DNA from 2 places in the Pelorhabdus sp. sgz311001 genome. Region 2 is predicted to be linked to the other one. Evidence: a T-box and tRNA genes for the amino acid it is inferred to sense, from the RefSeq annotation. Region 2 holds a T-box; the other holds one or more tRNA genes.
The links. The T-box of region 2 lies ahead of thrS (threonine--tRNA ligase). A T-box ahead of a tRNA ligase gene usually reads a tRNA of that ligase, here a tRNA-Thr.
Positions count from the first base shown of each region.

Region 1: it encodes a tRNA-Thr, which carries the amino acid that the T-box ahead of thrS (threonine--tRNA ligase) is inferred to sense. The anticodon was not compared.

Region 1 covers NZ_JBVXUT010000001.1:20,005-28,782, forward strand. Annotated here, with positions in the region: gene thyA (thymidylate synthase) at 1-471, shown strand, start outside; gene AC0MXB_RS00115 (dihydrofolate reductase) at 485-991, shown strand; gene rlmB (23S rRNA (guanosine(2251)-2'-O)-methyltransferase RlmB) at 1,074-1,817, shown strand; gene AC0MXB_RS00125 (VanW family protein) at 1,820-3,148, shown strand; gene AC0MXB_RS00130 (NYN domain-containing protein) at 3,171-3,698, shown strand; gene sigH (RNA polymerase sporulation sigma factor SigH) at 3,842-4,585, shown strand; gene brxF (BREX-3 system P-loop-containing protein BrxF) at 4,714-5,169, shown strand; gene AC0MXB_RS00145 (NUDIX domain-containing protein) at 5,274-5,789, shown strand; gene AC0MXB_RS00150 (undecaprenyl-diphosphate phosphatase) at 5,834-6,616, shown strand; tRNA gene AC0MXB_RS00155 (tRNA-Thr) at 6,826-6,901, shown strand; tRNA gene AC0MXB_RS00160 (tRNA-Tyr) at 6,906-6,991, shown strand; tRNA gene AC0MXB_RS00165 (tRNA-Met) at 7,008-7,083, shown strand; tRNA gene AC0MXB_RS00170 (tRNA-Thr) at 7,095-7,170, shown strand; tRNA gene AC0MXB_RS00175 (tRNA-Met) at 7,184-7,260, shown strand; gene tuf (elongation factor Tu) at 7,385-8,587, shown strand.
Region 2 covers NZ_JBVXUT010000006.1:18,246-27,023, forward strand. Annotated here, with positions in the region: gene AC0MXB_RS14710 (TrmH family RNA methyltransferase) at 1-330, opposite strand, end outside; gene AC0MXB_RS14715 (thioesterase family protein) at 478-900, shown strand; gene rplT (50S ribosomal protein L20) at 960-1,313, opposite strand; gene rpmI (50S ribosomal protein L35) at 1,344-1,541, opposite strand; gene infC (translation initiation factor IF-3) at 1,561-2,064, opposite strand; ribosomal protein L20 leader region at 2,097-2,217, opposite strand; gene thrS (threonine--tRNA ligase) at 2,282-4,192, opposite strand; T-box leader at 4,260-4,485, opposite strand; gene ytxC (sporulation protein YtxC) at 4,544-5,443, opposite strand; gene AC0MXB_RS14745 (GRAM domain-containing protein) at 5,521-5,859, opposite strand; gene AC0MXB_RS14750 (hypothetical protein) at 5,975-6,124, opposite strand; gene AC0MXB_RS14755 (CCA tRNA nucleotidyltransferase) at 6,224-7,717, opposite strand; gene AC0MXB_RS14760 (DedA family protein) at 7,793-8,389, opposite strand; gene AC0MXB_RS14765 (CHASE3 domain-containing protein) at 8,470-8,778, opposite strand, start outside.

The DNA.
Region 1 (8,778 bases), on a different contig from region 2:
GATCAAGTGGATCGCATTCTGTTTGATTTAAAGCATAATCCCTATAGTCGCCGTATTATAGCGAACATGTATAATCATAATGATTTACATGCCATGAATCTCTATCCTTGTGCCTACAGTATGACTTTTAATGTGACCGCAGGTAAGCTAAATGCGATTTTGAACCAGCGATCGCAAGACATACTAGTGGCGAATAATTGGAATGTAGCTCAGTATGCTATCCTTGTTCATATGTTTGCTCAGGCAAGCGGACTTAAAGTTGGTGAACTTGTTCATGTGATTGCTGATGCCCATATTTATGATCGTCATATTCCCTTGGTGGAGGAACTGATTGCACGCCCGACTTATGCGGCGCCAATTTTGCGGATCAATCCTGATATACAAGATTTTTATGCTTTTACAGTGGAAGATTTTGTTTTGGAAAATTATCAGAGCGGACAGCAAATTAAACAAATTCCTGTTGCGATTTAAAAAGGAGAAAAGCATGAAAGCAATTGTTGCGGCGGCTTCCGACTGGGGGATTGGCTATGAAGGTCAATTGCTGCAGTGGATTCCCGAAGATATGAAATTTTTTAAGGCAAAGACGCTGCAAAAGGTGGTTGTGATGGGACGGACGACCTTTGAGTCTCTGCCGGGAAAAGCCCCTTTGAAAGATCGAATTAATATTGTGTTAAGTAAACGTCAAGAGAAGCCTCATGATGCGGTGATTTTATGTCGGTCTCTGCCAGAATTATGGGAAGAGTTGAAGCAATATAATACGAATGATATTTTTGTGATTGGCGGCGCATCCGTATATCATTCGCTTCTGCCTTATTGCAGCGAAGCCTATGTAACTAAAATTTTTGCCGATTATCAGGCTGATAAGTATTTTGATAATCTTGATACGGCCCAAGAATGGAAGTTAGTTGAAACAAGTGAGATGCATGTTTATAAAGAACTTTCCTTTCAGTTTACGAAATATGAAAATCAACAGATTCTTGTCCCCCAATAAATGTTTGTGAACTTGTCATACATAATTTGATTTGCTTCGCGAAAAACTAAGAGGTGACAGCAAGTCGCTGAGGAGGAATAAAGTGTCACAGTCAGAGATTATTTGTGGCCGTAATAGTGTCAGTGAAGCCCTAAAAGGGCAGCGTTCCGTGAATAAAATTCTTGTTGCGAAAGGGGATCATCAAGGGTCCCTGAAGAGTATTATCGGACAAGCCTTAAAGCAGGGTATTATTGTACAAGAAATGGAATCAACTAAACTCACAGCGCTGGTTCCGGGAGAACAGCATCAGGGAATTGTCGCCTATGTGGCGCCGATTCAATACGTAGAAGTGGAAGATATTCTAGCGGCAGCTGCCGCTAAAGGCGAACCTCCCTTTCTCGTGATTCTTGACGAGCTGGAAGATCCCCATAACGTTGGCGCTATCTTACGTAGTGCTGATGCGGCAGGTTGTCATGGCATGCTTCTGCCAAAACGGCGTACGGCGCCGATTTCCGCAACTGTCGCTAAGACATCGGCCGGAGCGATTGAGTACGTGCCGATTGCGCGAATTGGTAATGTGGTACAAACTCTAGAAAAACTGAAAAAACAGGGGATTTGGATTGTCGGAGCTGATATGGATGGGGAAAAGAATTTTTATGAAGCGGATCTTACGGGGCCGATTGCTGTCGTTGTCGGCAGTGAAGGGCATGGCTTAAGCCGTTTGACGAAAGAAAGCTGTGACTTTCTTGTGAAAATCCCCATGAAAGGGCAAATGACGTCTTTAAATGCTTCAGTTGCTTGCTCTCTTCTGTTATATGAAGTATTAAGGCAGCGGGAGATGAAATAAGCGTGAAACAGCGGCGGAAAATTTTCTTTTTCCTTGCAGTGATAATCAGTGCGATTTGCGGCTATGCAGTTTTTGTTAATGCAGGCCTTGTTTATGCTGGTGTTACGGTAGAAGGTGTAGCTGTTGGCGGACTCACAGAAAGAGAAGTAGAGAATCTTGTACAGCTATGGCAGCAGGAAGATGAAAAGAAACCGCTGATGATTTCAGATGGCAGGTCTTCTTTTTTGCTCGAACGTAGTAAGGTTGATTTTTCTGTAGATGCGAAAGAAACGGCTGCTGCTGCCGCTGCGATTGGTCATGAAGGCGCTTATTGGGATCGAGTTCAAAAAATAAGTCAGGCTATTGTTTATGGTTGTCATATTCCGCTTAAAATTCATTATAATGAAAGTAAGCTCAATGATTTGATTGGACTTTGGCAACAGTCGATTGATAAACCGCCGCAAAATGCAGCAGTAAGCTTATTTCGGGGCGGGATTATTCCGGCGGAATCTGGTGCTCAGTTGGAGACTGAAGCGACGAAAAACTTAGTTCTTTCTAATCTACAGTCTGGCGGTGCTGTGGCCTTACCTGTTACGATCTTATCGCCCGCTATTACGGAAAAGGAAGTAGCTGCAGCTGGCTTTCATGAAGTGATCGGCTCCTTTCAGACCCAGTTTGATCCCGCTCAGAAAAATCGTAGTGATAACATTCGTTTAGCGGCGCGCCATTTAAACGGCAAAGTCCTTGCGGCAGGTGAAACCTTTTCCTTTAATGACACCGTAGGGCCGCGTGATAAAGAACATGGCTTTAAGGAAGCTTTAGAAATTGTCGGGAATGAATATGTTCCTGGGATTGGCGGCGGGATTTGCCAAGTTTCTTCTACTTTATACAATGCGGTTTTGCTGGCAAATTTAAAAATTGAAGAGCGTTATAATCATTCCAAGGCGCTAGGCTACGTGAAATTAGGCCGTGACGCTACGGTAGCCTATCAAGTCCTTGACTTTAAATTTACCAATACGACGGCAGAACCGCTCTTAATTACGGCCGAGGTAGTTGAAAACCGTTTGTCAGTCGGTTTGTTTAGCCGTATGAAACAGACTTGTCAGGTCGAAATTATTACGGAAGCGAAAAAAACACTTTTGCCTGGTGTTGTGCGAAAAGTAGATGAAAACCTTTTATTGGGAGAAACTGAGGTAGAGCGTCAGGGAACTCCCGGTTATGAAGTGACGACGCTGCGTCTTATTAAGAGAGAGAATGGAGAAGTGCAGCGCGAATTGATTGCTAAAGACCAGTATTTACCGGAGGATTCTATTGTTCGGATTGGATCTTGTCGGCCTGACTTTAGTAAGTGAAAAAGAGTGCAGGAGATTTGCTATGGGAAAGCGCCGCCAGGATTACTTACTTGTCGATGGATATAATGTCATTTTCGACTGGAAAGAGTTAAAAGATTATAAAGAGGATTTTGACCATGCCCGCGATCGTCTGGTGGATTGGCTAGCAAGTTATGGAGCCTTTAAGGGCTATAAGGTTCTTGTTGTGTTTGACGCCTATTCTTTTGTCGGACAAGAGCGCGTGTATCCTGTATATCCTAATCTTGAAGTCATTTTTACCAGCGAGAAAGAGACCGCTGACAGCTTTATTGAAAGAACGGCTTATCGCCTCGCTAAAGGGGGCATGACAGTCTACGTAGCGACGTCTGATGGGACGGAACAGCAGGTTATTCTTGGTGTCGGCGCTTATCGGATATCAGCTCGAGAACTGCGGCTTGATGTCTTAAAAACAGCAAAACGCATGAAAGAGCGCGCGAAAGGACAAGAACGGCAGACGGATCGCAATGAACTGGAAGGTCGGGTAAAGGACGAAGTGCGCGAAAAACTCAATGCGCTTCGATTGCAGCGCTGACAGGCCTTTCTTAAACAAGGCTTGACTAAAAACAGCTCCCTAAGGTATAATTTTTTTGTAGTAGCATGTACGAAAAGGTAGAAGCACTAAGAATTAGTGCATTTTCTTTTTTGCAGGTCAACTAGAAGAGTGGGGGCGATGGAATGCGGGCTAATACTCAACGCGATCTGTATGGTTGTTTTGAGAATATGACGGATGAAGATATTGTTATCGACGCCAAAGACAATAACAACTCAATCGCCCAGGAGTATTTGATAAACAAATACCGCAATTTCGTTCGAGCTAAGGCTAGGTCGTACTTTTTGATCGGTGCTGAGCGGGAAGATATTATCCAGGAAGGCATGATCGGCTTATATAAAGCAATTCGTGATTTTCGCAATGATAAATTGTCTTCTTTTCGGGCTTTTGCCGAGCTTTGCGTAACCAGGCAGATTATTACGGCAATTAAAACGGCGACAAGACAAAAGCATATTCCGTTAAATTCTTACGTTTCCTTAAATAAACCAATTTATGATGAAGATTCTGATCGTACGTTGCTAGATGTTTTGTCTGGATCGAAGATTTCTGATCCCGAAGAACTTGTAATTAGCCGGGAAGAATTTATTGATATTGAAGGAAAAATGTGCGAAATTCTCAGTGATTTGGAATGGAAAGTTCTCATGAGTTATTTAGATGGGAAATCCTATCAAGAAATTGCTGTTGAATTAGGACGCCATGTGAAATCTATCGATAATGCCTTACAGCGCGTGAAACGAAAATTGGAACGGTATTTAGACAATCGAAGTGACGATCCTGATGCGCGTAGCGTTTATAAAGGGTTGGCTGGGTTAAATAAAGAATTACAGGTTGAGTTGGCTGATTATAGCAGCGATCCAACGGATGATTAAAAGAGGGGCTCTTTGGGGAGTCTCTTTTTTTATAAGATTTTTAGATCTTTTTGAACCAAGTGAAGGATTTTCCTCTTAAACTGGCGAAACAGGTAAGGCATAAAAAGAGCATGGTGAGGGGGAGCTCAATGTCAGCCACATTGCGTGTGTTGGAATGCCTACGTGAAGTAGAAGCTACACCGAATAAGTTGGTCTTGATCGTGGGGAAGGCCGGTGCTGGTAAAAGCAAAATTTTACGAGAGTTAGGCGATACGAGAGGATTTCGTTACTTAGACTGCCGCTATCTGGTGACAGATGAGTTAATTGATCTTGTGCCGAAGGCGCGGCAAGAGCAGGCTGCAGGGATTATGGATGAGGTATTGCGCGGTTTTTCGGTTGAAACCTTTTTGCTAGATGGAATCGAATTGCTCTTTAAGCCAGTGCTTTGTTTAGAACCGCTTGCTATTTTGCGGCAACTCAGCCGGAAATATTCTTTAATTGTTGCTTGGCCGGGGGAATACAGTAATGGACAACTTATATTTTGTGACTGGCAGCTGAATAATCATTCTTTTGATGCCGCAAATCTTAGTATTATTGAATTGTAGTTTCCGGATTTTTGTAAAGAAGGGAAACGGCAAGAGATGCTTACATCTCCTGCCTTTTTTACTGTCTTTTTCGCAGATGATAAGAACATTCGGAGGTATTCGCTATGGTCCAACGCTATCATTTTTGCCCCTGGTGCGGCGGTTCGCTTCACTACCAGAAACAGCAAGAGCAAAATCGCCTTACCTGTGTACAGTGTGAAAAGATTTTTTATGAAAATCCGGTTGTTGGCGTAGCTGGTATCTTATTGAATGAGCAAGGGAGAGTGCTCTTAGGGCGCCGCAGTCTTACTAGTACTTACAGTGGTCTTTGGTGCATACCTTGCGGTTATGTCGAATATGATGAAGAGGTACGCGCGGCTTTGCAGCGAGAATTTCTGGAAGAAACAGGGCTGGTTGTAAAGCCTGGCCAAGTATTTACCGCTTTGTCTAATTTTCATAATCCGGCGCAGCATACGGTAGGAATTTGGTTTTGGGTAGAAAAATGTAGTGGTTTAGAGCAAGCGGGTGACGATTTGAGTGAAGTGGCTTATTTTTCGTTAGAGACCCTGCCGCCACTAGCATTTCCTACAGACCAACAGGTTCTTGCGATGCTGCTGAATCAAAGCAAGCAAAATAAGTGAAAGTTTATAGTTGAATGTAGGGGGATAAAGAAATCGTGCATGATATGATAATAGCAGTTATTTTAGGTATTGTAGAAGGAATTACGGAGTTTTTACCGATTTCATCGACAGGACATATGATTTTAACCGGTCATTTACTCGATTTTGATGGACCAGAGGCTAGTGTTTTTGAGGTCTTTATTCAGCTTGGGGCGATACTCGCTGTCGTTATGATTTATCGCGATCAATTTCGGCAGATGCTCACAAAATCTCACGGCGTAAGAAAAGGGCTGACTATAAAGCATGTAGCAGCCGGTATTTTGCCGGTTATGGCTGTAGGATATGTAGCCCATCACTTTATTAAAACGTACTTGTTTTCTACTGGCACAGTCATTATTGGCATGATTGTCGGCGCTTTATTTATGCTCTATGCGGAAAAACGCTCTGGCAGGCCTACTGTAACCAAAGCAGCAGATTTGACGATAAGACAGGCCATGGGAGTAGGGCTGTTTCAAATTTTAGCGCTTTGGCCGGGCTTTTCTCGCAGCGGCGCAACGATTGCCGGCGGCCTCTGTCTAGGTGTGAGTCGGATGGCTGCAGCAGAGTTTTCATTTATCATTGCTGTGCCGCTGATGATGGTTGCCTGCATTTATGACGTGCTCAAAGTATGGCAGTCTCTTTCGATGGAAAATATTCAGATGCTCGCAGTAGGCTTTGTTGTATCTTTTGTGGTTGCTTGGGCGGCCGTACTGTGGCTGCTTAAGTTTTTGAACCGTTCTAGTTTAGCCGCTTTCGCCTACTATCGCTTTTTATTAGCCGCTGTGTCGACTTGGTATTTCTTTTTCTAATTTTTTTTCAAAAAAGGCTTTACAAGTCATTTTGAGTATGGTATTATTTATTCTTGTCGGGGCAAGCAAACGACGACAGCGAAAAACGGTTTTATAACACAAAATAAAGTTTTGAAAAAAACTTAGAAAAAAGTGTTGACAAAGAAAACCGAAAGATGTATAATAAATCTTGTCGCTGAGAGCGAAAGCTTGAACGATGAACTGAAGATGCTGGTGTAGCTCAATAGGTAGAGCAGCTGACTTGTAATCAGCAGGTTGTGGGTTCAATTCCTATCACCAGCTCCAGCGTGGGTAGGTGGCCGAGCGGCTAAAGGCAGCAGACTGTAAATCTGCCTCTTAACGGATACGGTGGTTCGAATCCACCCCTGCCCACCACTTAAAATAATATCGTCGCGGGGTGGAGCAGCTGGCAGCTCGTCGGGCTCATAACCCGAAGGTCACAGGTTCAAGTCCTGTCCCCGCAACCATGAAGTTGACTGCTGGTGTAGCTCAGTCGGTAGAGCGTATCCTTGGTAAGGATAAGGTCACCGGTTCAATCCCGGTCATCAGCTCCAGATATATTTATTTGGCGGCGTAGCTCAGTTGGCTAGAGCATGCGGTTCATACCCGCAGTGTCCGGGGTTCAAATCCCTGCGCCGCCACCAAGTACACATAAAAATTCCCCGCTCAATGCGGGGTTTTTAATTTATATTATACATAAAACGGCAGGAATTTATCAAGGATAGTAGAAAAGTAACAATATTACTTTTTAGGGGGCACAAAGAAACTATGGCTAAGAAAAAGTTTGAAAGAACAAAACCGCATGTTAACATTGGAACCATTGGACACGTTGACCATGGTAAAACATCCTTAACAGCAGCAATCACGATGACGCTGGCAAAAGCAGGCGGCGCAGAGTTCATGGCATATGACATGATCGATAAAGCTCCTGAAGAAAGAGAACGCGGCATCACAATCAACACAGCTCACGTAGAATATGAAACAGAAAAACGCCACTATGCCCACGTTGACTGCCCAGGCCATGCTGACTATGTAAAAAACATGATCACCGGCGCAGCGCAGATGGACGGAGCAATCTTGGTAGTAAGTGCAGCTGACGGCCCGATGCCTCAGACTCGCGAACATATCCTTCTTTCCCGTCAGGTAGGCGTACCGGCAATGGTCGTATTCTTGAACAAGATGGACCTTGTAGATGACGCAGAACTGATCGAACTCGTAGAAATGGAAGTTCGTGAACTTCTCTCCAGTTATGAATTCCCTGGCGATGACATCCCTGTAATTGCAGGTTCTGCAGTAAAAGCTCTGGAATGCGCTTGTGGCAAACGCGATTGCGAATGGTGCGGCAAAATCCATGAACTGATGGATGCAGTAGATGAATACATTCCTACCCCTGTTCGTGATACGGACAAAACGTTCTTAATGCCAGTCGAAGACGTATTCACGATCACTGGTCGTGGTACAGTAGCAACAGGCCGTGTAGAACGTGGCGTAGTAAAAGTTGGCGATACAATTGAAATCGTCGGCATGCAGGAAAAAGCAAAATCTACGGTTGTAACAGGCGTAGAAATGTTCCGCAAACTTCTTGACAGCGCTGTAGCAGGCGACAACATCGGAGCACTGCTGCGTGGTGTTGAAAGAAAAGATATCGAACGCGGTCAAGTACTTGCCAAACCAGGTTCGATCAACCCTCATACGAAATATGCTGCTGAAGTATATGTACTGAGCAAAGAAGAAGGCGGCCGTCATACACCGTTCTTCAATGGTTACCGTCCACAGTTCTACTTCAGAACAACCGACGTAACTGGAGTTGTTACGCTTCCAGAAGGCGTAGAAATGGTAATGCCTGGCGACAACATTCGCATGAATATTGAACTTATTACCCCAATTGCAATGGAAGAAGGCCTTCGCTTTGCAATTCGTGAAGGCGGCCGTACGGTCGGCGCCGGTGTTGTTACTGCCATTAACGCGTAATAAATCGGACAAGACACGAAGCGGGGAAAGAGCCGCTTTGTGTCTTTCTTTTGCCTGGAAATAGTGTCGAGTGTATATTTTTGCTGAATTTGGCAATTGCTAAAGCAATAATTGCCTTCGCTTTCGCAAGAGGACTATTGACAGGCCATATGAATTATGCTAAATTATATTAGCGACATTTTGAAGTCTTA
Region 2 (8,778 bases):
CTTTGGCAAAGCTTGCTCTTTCTGTTTGACTATTGCCACTATTCCCTGGGGTTCACGAGTATCGCTGATTTTAGCCAGCAAGGCTTCCGAAACTTCATAAACATGACTACATTCTTCGGCCTGCTTCAGCAAAGCGGCGCTACGCTCTTGTCCGCCAAAGCTATCGGCAACAAAAATACTCTCACAAAACCAGTCAGAAGCTAAAACCTCTTCCACTAAGCGAACGCCTTCCACAAGAAAAAGGCCCGTTTCTTCCCGATATTTTTTTTGTTTCAACGAAGCAGCAAGTTTTATATTTTGATTTTGAGGACTTTGTATTTTTTCACGCATAGACCTCATGCCTCCTTTAAAAATAGGTTAATCCATCCTAAAAAAAACAAAAGATTGACAAATTTTTCAGACTATATTAGCATAAAAGTAAGAAGAAGTATCTTCTTTACATGGTTTGGACTAAAAAAGTATAAGGAGGGTGTTACTATGGTTCATGTACCCAATACACTTCAAACTGGAATCTATTATGAAGTACAAAAAACGGTTGATGCTGCCGATGTAGCTGCGAACTACGGTTCGCACGAACTCCAAAATCTCCTTGCAACTCCTGCTTATGTCGCCATGATGATTGAAGCAGCTACCCAAGCTGTTGATCCCCTACTCCCTGATGGATTGGTCACCGTGGGACAGTCCATGGAATTTATCCACCAAGCTCCTACCGTTTTAGGAATGAATATTACCGTGCGAGCTACCTTAAACAAATTGGAAGACAATAAACTGTCTTTCATTATCACAGCTCATGATGAGATCGGTGAAATCGGCCATGGAAAACATGTTCGTCTGATCGTAAATCGAGATTCTCTGTTAAAACGTGCTTATGAACGCGCCGGTGTTTACGGCGTTAAGTAAAATCTTGCGACAAAAAAGGGCTTGCTAAGCAAGCCCTTTTCCTTTTATTCTGCTAAGTCTTACCGATTTTCTTTAGCGGTAGCAACAAGCTGAGCAAAAGCAGTCATGTCGTTTACAGCTAAATCAGCAAGCATTTTACGGTTTACTTCTACACCAGCTTTTTTTAGTCCGCTGATCATTTGGCTATAAGAAATACCGTTCATGCGGGCTGCTGCATTGATACGAGCAATCCACAATTTACGGAAATCACCTTTTTTCGCGCGACGGTCACGGCGAGCATAGTAAAGAGCTTTCATTACTGTTTCATTTGCTTTTTTGAACAGTTTGCTCTTGGAACCTCTAAAACCTTTTGCTAATTTTAAAATCTTTTTATGACGACGATGTGCAGTCACGCCTTTTTTTACTCTCGGCATCTGCGATCCCCCATTTCGATTATAAGTTTATTATGCGTACGGCAACATTTTTACTACGCGGTTATGATCGGATTTGCTAATAAGCGTAGCTTTACGCAAATTGCGTTTCCGAGATGGAGACTTTTTCTCCAAAATGTGGCTTTTAAAAGCTTTAGCACGTTTAAATTCGCCAGTTCCGGTTACTTTAAACCGTTTGGCTGCACTTCTCCGTGTTTTCATCTTAGGCATACTGAGAATCCCCCTTAGGTTAATTATGTTGCTTTGGAGCAAGAATCATAATCATATTTTTCCCTTCAAGTTTCGGGTCACGCTCCACATTGACCGTCTCTTTTAATATACCGGCCATTTTGACAAGCAATTGACGGCCGAGTTCAGGGTGAGAAAGTTCACGACCACGGAACATGATCGTCACTTTCACTTTATCTCCGTCAGCTAAAAAGCGCTGCGCATTTTTTAGTTTGACTTCAAAATCATGATCTTCAATGCCTGGGCGAAGTTTTACTTCTTTTACGGTAACAGTCTTCTGCTTTTTCTTTGTTTCTTTATCGCGCTTTTGCTGCTCATATTTAAATTTACCAAAATCCATAATACGGCAGACCGGCGGTTTCGCAGTCGGTGCTACTTCTACAAGATCCAACTGTTGTTCGGAAGCAAGACGGACAGCCTCTCTCGTAAGCATAATTCCTAACTGATCGCCAGTACTACTTACAACACGAACTTCTCTGACTCGAATCTCCTCATTCACCCTCAAAGTATCTTTGCTAATCACCATTCACCTCTTTCAATTCAAATAAAAAACGGGCGGCATAACCCACCCGTTCCACGACGACATTCATCTATGAAATCAACTACCTTACGAACAGTTCGTTGTAAGGTGAGAAGCGGATGGCCTCTGCTTAGTTATTCTCGTTTTGACTTATTTAGTTTACCACTCTTATTTTACACTGTCAACAGTTTTATTGAATTTGTTACCAAGCTTTCTTAGCCGCAATATCAGCCTGAAGGGCCGCGATAAACGCATCGACTTCCTGGGTGCCAATATCGCCTTCGCCCCGTTTTCTGACAGCAACTAGACCACTTTCCATTTCCTTATCACCAAGAACTAGCATATAAGGCGTTTTCTGCAATTGCGCTTCCCTGATTTTATAGCCAATCTTTTCACTACGGACATCAACAGCAGTGCGAATACCTGCTTTCTTCATCTTTGCCGCCAATTCTTTCGCATAAGCAGCCTGGCGATCTGTAATTGGCAGGATTTTCACCTGTACTGGTGAGAGCCATAAAGGGAAAGCCCCAGCATAATGTTCAATCAAAATTCCCATAAAACGTTCCATACTGCCGTAAGCAACGCGATGAATCATAACCGGACGATGTTTTTGCCCATCTTCGCCGATATAAGTTAGATCAAATTTTTCCGGCATCTGCATATCTAACTGAATCGTACCACATTGCCAAGTTCTGCCGATGGAATCAGTAAGATGGAAATCAATTTTCGGACCATAGAAAGCGCCATCGCCTTCATTCACCTTATAGGTCATTTTCCGATCTTCTAAGGCATCACGCAGTGCGTTCGTTGCCACTTCCCATACTTCATCAGATCCCATAGAATCTTCCGGCCGTGTACTAAGTTCCGCATGATAAGTAAGGCCGAAAACGCTATAAACAGTATTGAAGAGATCAATGACTTTTTGAATTTCTTCTTTAATCTGCGACGGCAACATAAAGATATGAGCATCATCTTGCGTAAAGCTTCTTACGCGCATCAAGCCGTGCAAAGCGCCGGAAAGCTCATGGCGATGAACCAGACCGAGTTCACAAGTGCGAAGCGGCAGATCACGATAACTATGATGCTGCGTCCGATATACAAGAATACCACCAGGGCAGTTCATGGGTTTTACGGCATAGCCTTCCCCATCAATCTGCGTAAAGTACATATTTTCCCGATAGTGATCCCAGTGACCGGACTGCTGCCAAAGCGCCTGATTTAAGATGATCGGCGTTTTAATTTCCTGATAATCATATTCATTATGAATCTCACGCCAGAAAGTTTCCAATTCGTTGCGAATAATCATGCCATTGGGATGGAGGAACGGAAAGCCCGGGCCCTCTTCTTGAATACTGAATAAATCAAGTTCCTTGCCAAGTTTACGATGATCCCGTTTGGCGGCTTCTTCGAGCATTGTCAGATAGGCGTCAAGTTCTGCTTTCTTTTCAAAAACAGTGCCATAAATACGCTGCAACATTTTACGTTTTTCATCACCGCGCCAGTAAGCACCAGCCAAGCTCTGCAGCTTTACCGCTTTCAATCGGCCGGTAGAAGGCACATGGGGGCCAGCGCAAAGATCCACAAAATCCCCTTGACGATACAGTGAAATCTGTACATCAGGCGGTAAATCATTGATTAGTTCTAATTTATAGGTTTCACCAAGCTCTTTAAAAATTTGGATCGCTTCTTTACGGCTTACGACTTGCCGCTCGATTGCTAAGTTTTCTTTAACAATCTTCTCCATCTCAGCCTGAATTTTGGCAAGATCTTCGGGCGTAAAGGTATGAGTTGTATCAAAATCATAATAAAAGCCATTAGCAATAGCTGGTCCAATACCAAGTTTTACATCAGGAAACAGGTGTTTTACCGCTTGTGCTAAAAGATGTGAGCCACTATGACGGAGTGCATCCTTGCCTGCCTGGTCTTCAAAGGTAAAAAACTCAATCTTGCCGCCTTTATCTAACTTATGCATTAAGTCCACAGTCTCACCATCAAGCTTGGCTACAAGAACTGCTTTTCCCAAGCCGCGGCTAATCGATTGGGCAGCCGCTAATACGGTTGTACCTGCTTCAAATTCTCTCGCTTGTCCATCTTTCAAAATGAGTTCAATCATTGTTTTTCTACCTCCTAATCAAATACCCTCAGAGACCTTCAGACAAAACAAAAAAACCCTCTATCCCTGTAGGGACGAGAGTTGTTGCCCGTGGTTCCACCCTGATTCTGCGTACCAAAACGCAGGCTCTTCGATTTTGTAACGAAAATCACTCGGCTTCTTATACTCGTTAGGTTCCAAGAAGCAGTTTAGAGGTGGTAATCGCCAAGAAGTCCTGCGAAGATGGTTTCAGCCAAGCCATCTCTCTCTGCACGCGGCGCTTTCTGTGATCATGTCCTCGTCATTACTATTCGTAGCTTTATACTGTAAATTCTAATTTAGTAATTATTATAAAACGCGTAGCCGCAAAAGTCAATGATTTCCCCTACTAGGACGACATAAACTGCAGCCATCACATAAAATCACTCTTCCCTCAAAAACACTTTGAATCGTACTAATAATTTCAAAATTAGCCAAAGCTCCGGCAAAGTGAACCATAACGGTGTATGGCGCGAGTGTCACCAATGCACTAATTAAAGCATCTTGATCGTTCATGGCGCCCGTGTCGCCAACCATATCCAAAAATGTTTCTTCTAAACTTTCGCCCGCTTCATTTAAAATCTGAAAATGCTGATTTTCTAGGACAATAACATGAATCTCTTCGTGTTTCGGCTGTTGGGATTCTACAAAGTACCGCAGTACGCGAATAAACTCCTGATATTCCAATTCCATCATAAAATCGTCCACCGTGCGGTCAATGACCTGAGCCAGCTTTTCGTAGTAAGACTTCAGACGAAAATGCATAAACCCTTCTAGAATTAAATCATGACCATACTCTAAGTACTCAGTCATTTTATCAGCAATATATTGAAACCGAACTGTAGAGGGATAGCTGGTATCGGCAGTCGTGGGGACTTCAATGCGCTTTAACACTTTTTGCAACAAACTTTGCCGTTCAGAGCTGCTAAAATACTCATAGCGTCGTTCAATCATTCGCTGCAATAGCGGCTGCTCAGCAACTGTTACGATATATCTAGCCAAAAGCGCCGTAATTTCTTGTTTCACGAGCCGCTTTACCCGTTCATAGTTACGAAAAGACAATTCCCCTTCGTTGACATGACAGCTAATAAATTGATAGCTTCCTTTCACCTCATTATGGACAGCTACCTTATAACCTTTATAGGCTAAATTAGCACAGACTGCCTCAATTTCGACATTTAAGCTTCGATCACTATCATCAGAATGACGAAGCCCAATTGTCAGTAATTTCACCTCTGCCACCTCCTTCGCTGCTATTATTATATGTCTTTTGCCACGAATGCATACGAAGGAAGAAGGGTCTTTCTACTTTAAGCTTGTTGTTCGGTCTGCTGAATCGCCGCTTCAATAGCATCATACCAGGAATCGCGTTTTCCTATCCCTACGCGCCATACTACATCTTGAATACTACGAATGACTAATACATTAGGAATAATATAAAAAGTTTTTTCTTTTTGTAGTTCGGCAATATGATACAATGACAAATCTGTAGAAAATTTATTCTCAGCATTTTCCAATAAATATCCGACAAATACTAGCCGCTCTGTTGTTAAGTACATAGCACCGTTTAGGACGGAATCTTCTATCGTGAGGTTGCCCAGTCCCTTTTTTACAACCTTTTCACCTTCAAGCAACTTAAAAGAATACATATAAGCGCTCCTTTCTCCATTGACTTTCTATTTTATCATTAAATATATCTTCTTATTCTCTTCGATTTTAACAAAAAAACCGCCGCAAAGAAACCTTGCAGCGGTTTAAAAAATTTTATTTTCCTGATAACGCAGCAAGCTGCTGTACCAAAATATCCTCAAAGCGTTCTGTTTTCTTCTTTTTGCCACTTTCTAGGTTATGAGGAAGATTCGGCTTTTGAAATTCCACTTTCTGAATTGGCAATACTCTTACTAAAGCATCCATTCCTATCGCCCTCCTTGGCTAGGTAATAAATCCCTTTTTAATAGTATCGAAGTCCCAGAAAAAAACTTAAGCTTTTTTTAACCACTTTTTAACTATTTTTTAATTATTTTTCAATTTTTGTTTTAACAGCCATTTTTCCGCAGCCGCTAACAACACATTTTTTTCGTTCACAAGCTCACCGTCTTGAACACGCTGCAGCAATATTTTTAAGCAAGAACCGATTGACTGCGGCTCAGGCGCCCATTTGCAAATCTCTTTACCACGTATAACCAAATCACTCGTATGAACAGGCATCTTACAAGTAACCTCTTCTAGGACCGTCAAAAAATGCTTGGAAAAACGAGCTTGATCCTTGCTGCTCTTTCCTGTCGCAATCGCATCAGCAAAGCAAAGTTGCGCTAATTCTACAAAAGCTCGCTTCAACTCAGCTTGATCACGAAACCGTCCGCTGCGTGCCTCCTCTCGAAGCCAATGCACTAAACTGCGAGAATCATTTTCGACAACAGTACGATAAAAAATCACATGAAACCGCATATGCTTTGCTACCAGCCAAGAAATACGGACGACAAATTTAGGTGCAAACTCCAATCTAGTCAAAATAGCTTTCGCTATAGTAGCCCCCGCTTTATCGTGACCATAATCCGTAATTCGCCCTTCAGCTGTGATGCTTCTCACGCCAACGCTTCCTTTGGCAACATCATGAAGCAAGGCCGCCCAGCGTACCGTAATATCGGTGGATGAAGCAACGACAGCTGCCACCGTATGATACCATACATCAAAAGAATGGAATGCCGGATTCTGTGGGACTCCCAACAAATCTCTTAATTCAGGCAACAGCGCAATCTCATAGACTTGACCTTGCCGCTTGACTTGGCAAGTACACTGAGCCAAGCCGGAATGAACCAAATAATCAAGTCCCACTGCGACCTGACCAGATAGCAACAGCTTATTGATCTCCGCCTTCACGCGCTCTAATGATAACCCTTTCACACGCTCTAAACAACGAGTCATAGCCTCATACGTTTTATCTTCAAGGCGAAAACCTAATTGTGCTGCAAACCGACAGGCGCGAAACAGGCGCAAGGCATCTTCTTGAAACCGTTTTACGGGATCTCCTACCGTTCGCAGTAGTGCCAAGTCCAAATCGTTTCGACCGCCAAAATAGTCAATAATTTTACCGGTCCTAGTAAGAGCCATAGCATTGATTGTAAAATCACGCCTTGCTAAATCCTCTTGTAGCGAATCTGTATACCTTACAGTTTCCGGACGATGGGCATCGTCGCCATAGCACTCTGTGCGAAAAGTAGCAACTTCCCACGTTTTATGTTCAAATACCAAAGCAACAACACCGAAATTCGCCCCAAGCTTTTCAACAATCCGCCAGCCCCTGCGATGGCAAAGCGCCAGCACCTCCTCCGGCTGAGCATTTGTAGCCACATCAAAATCCTTTGGCACAATGCCAAGCAAAAGATCACGTACAGCGCCACCGACAATATAAGCAGCAAAACCAGCCTCTGACAAGCTTTCAACTATAGCTAAAGCCTCTGATGGTATTTTTGCTGGCGAAATAACAGAAACATCTACAAAGCCCATCGGCTGTACCTCCTTTTTCAAAAGGATGTGCTGAATAAGAAAAAAGGAACCATTTAAATGGCCCCTAAAAACGTCCTATTCTGCTGATTTCTTTTTAAAATACCAGAAAGCGGCAATCGCGACAAGGGCAATTGCTGTAATTACACTGGCTTGATGACCATAGCGATTCATAATTTCCCAATTGTAGCCAAGCATCTTACCAATATAAATGAGCGCCACCGTCCAAGGAAAAGAACCGACTACTGTATAAATAACAAATTTGACAAAGGGAACCTGCGCGAACCCGGCTGGTAATGAAATAAAGGTTCTTACTACAGGCATAAGTCTAGCAAAAAATACTGCGGCCAGACCATAACGGTCAAACCAGCGTTGCGCTTGGTCCAAACGCTTCGTTGTAACGAAAAAGTATTTTCCATAGCGAAACACAAAAGGCCGTCCGCCATAATAACCAATACCGTAAGAAACAATCGAGCCAGCCAAACCGCCTAAAACACCGTATATGGTAGCAGGCCAAAACTCTAATCGACCTAAATAGACCAAATATCCGGCAAAACCAAAAATTAACTCGCTGGGTATCGGGATATTGGCGCTTTCCAAAGCCATTCCGAGAAAAATAGCCCAATAACCCCAAATATCAATAAAATAAGTTACCGATGAAAAGAACTGTTCCACTCACTCAACTCCTAACAAAACTTAGACAATCATCACAAGAATTGTATCATAGGATTGAGAGGTGTGTAAATAAATTCACTCTAAGGCAAATTTTTAATAATCAACACTTCATTACCGCGTTGACTATAAAGGACTTTATCGGTCCAAGCCGCCATAATTCCTAAACCCCGGCCGCATTCCGCATCTAGTTTTGTTTCAAACAGCTCTGGGATCGACTGATTGCCAAGTGATTCTATTGCTGCATTACCAAGAAAACCAGGGCCATCATCTTTCACTCGTATCACGAGACGCTGGCCAATCTTCTGGATCGTAACTTTTACTTTTGTACCATAGGCCAGCGCATTATTGAGCGCTTCCCCTAACACAATTTCGAGCTTAGGCCCCTCGCT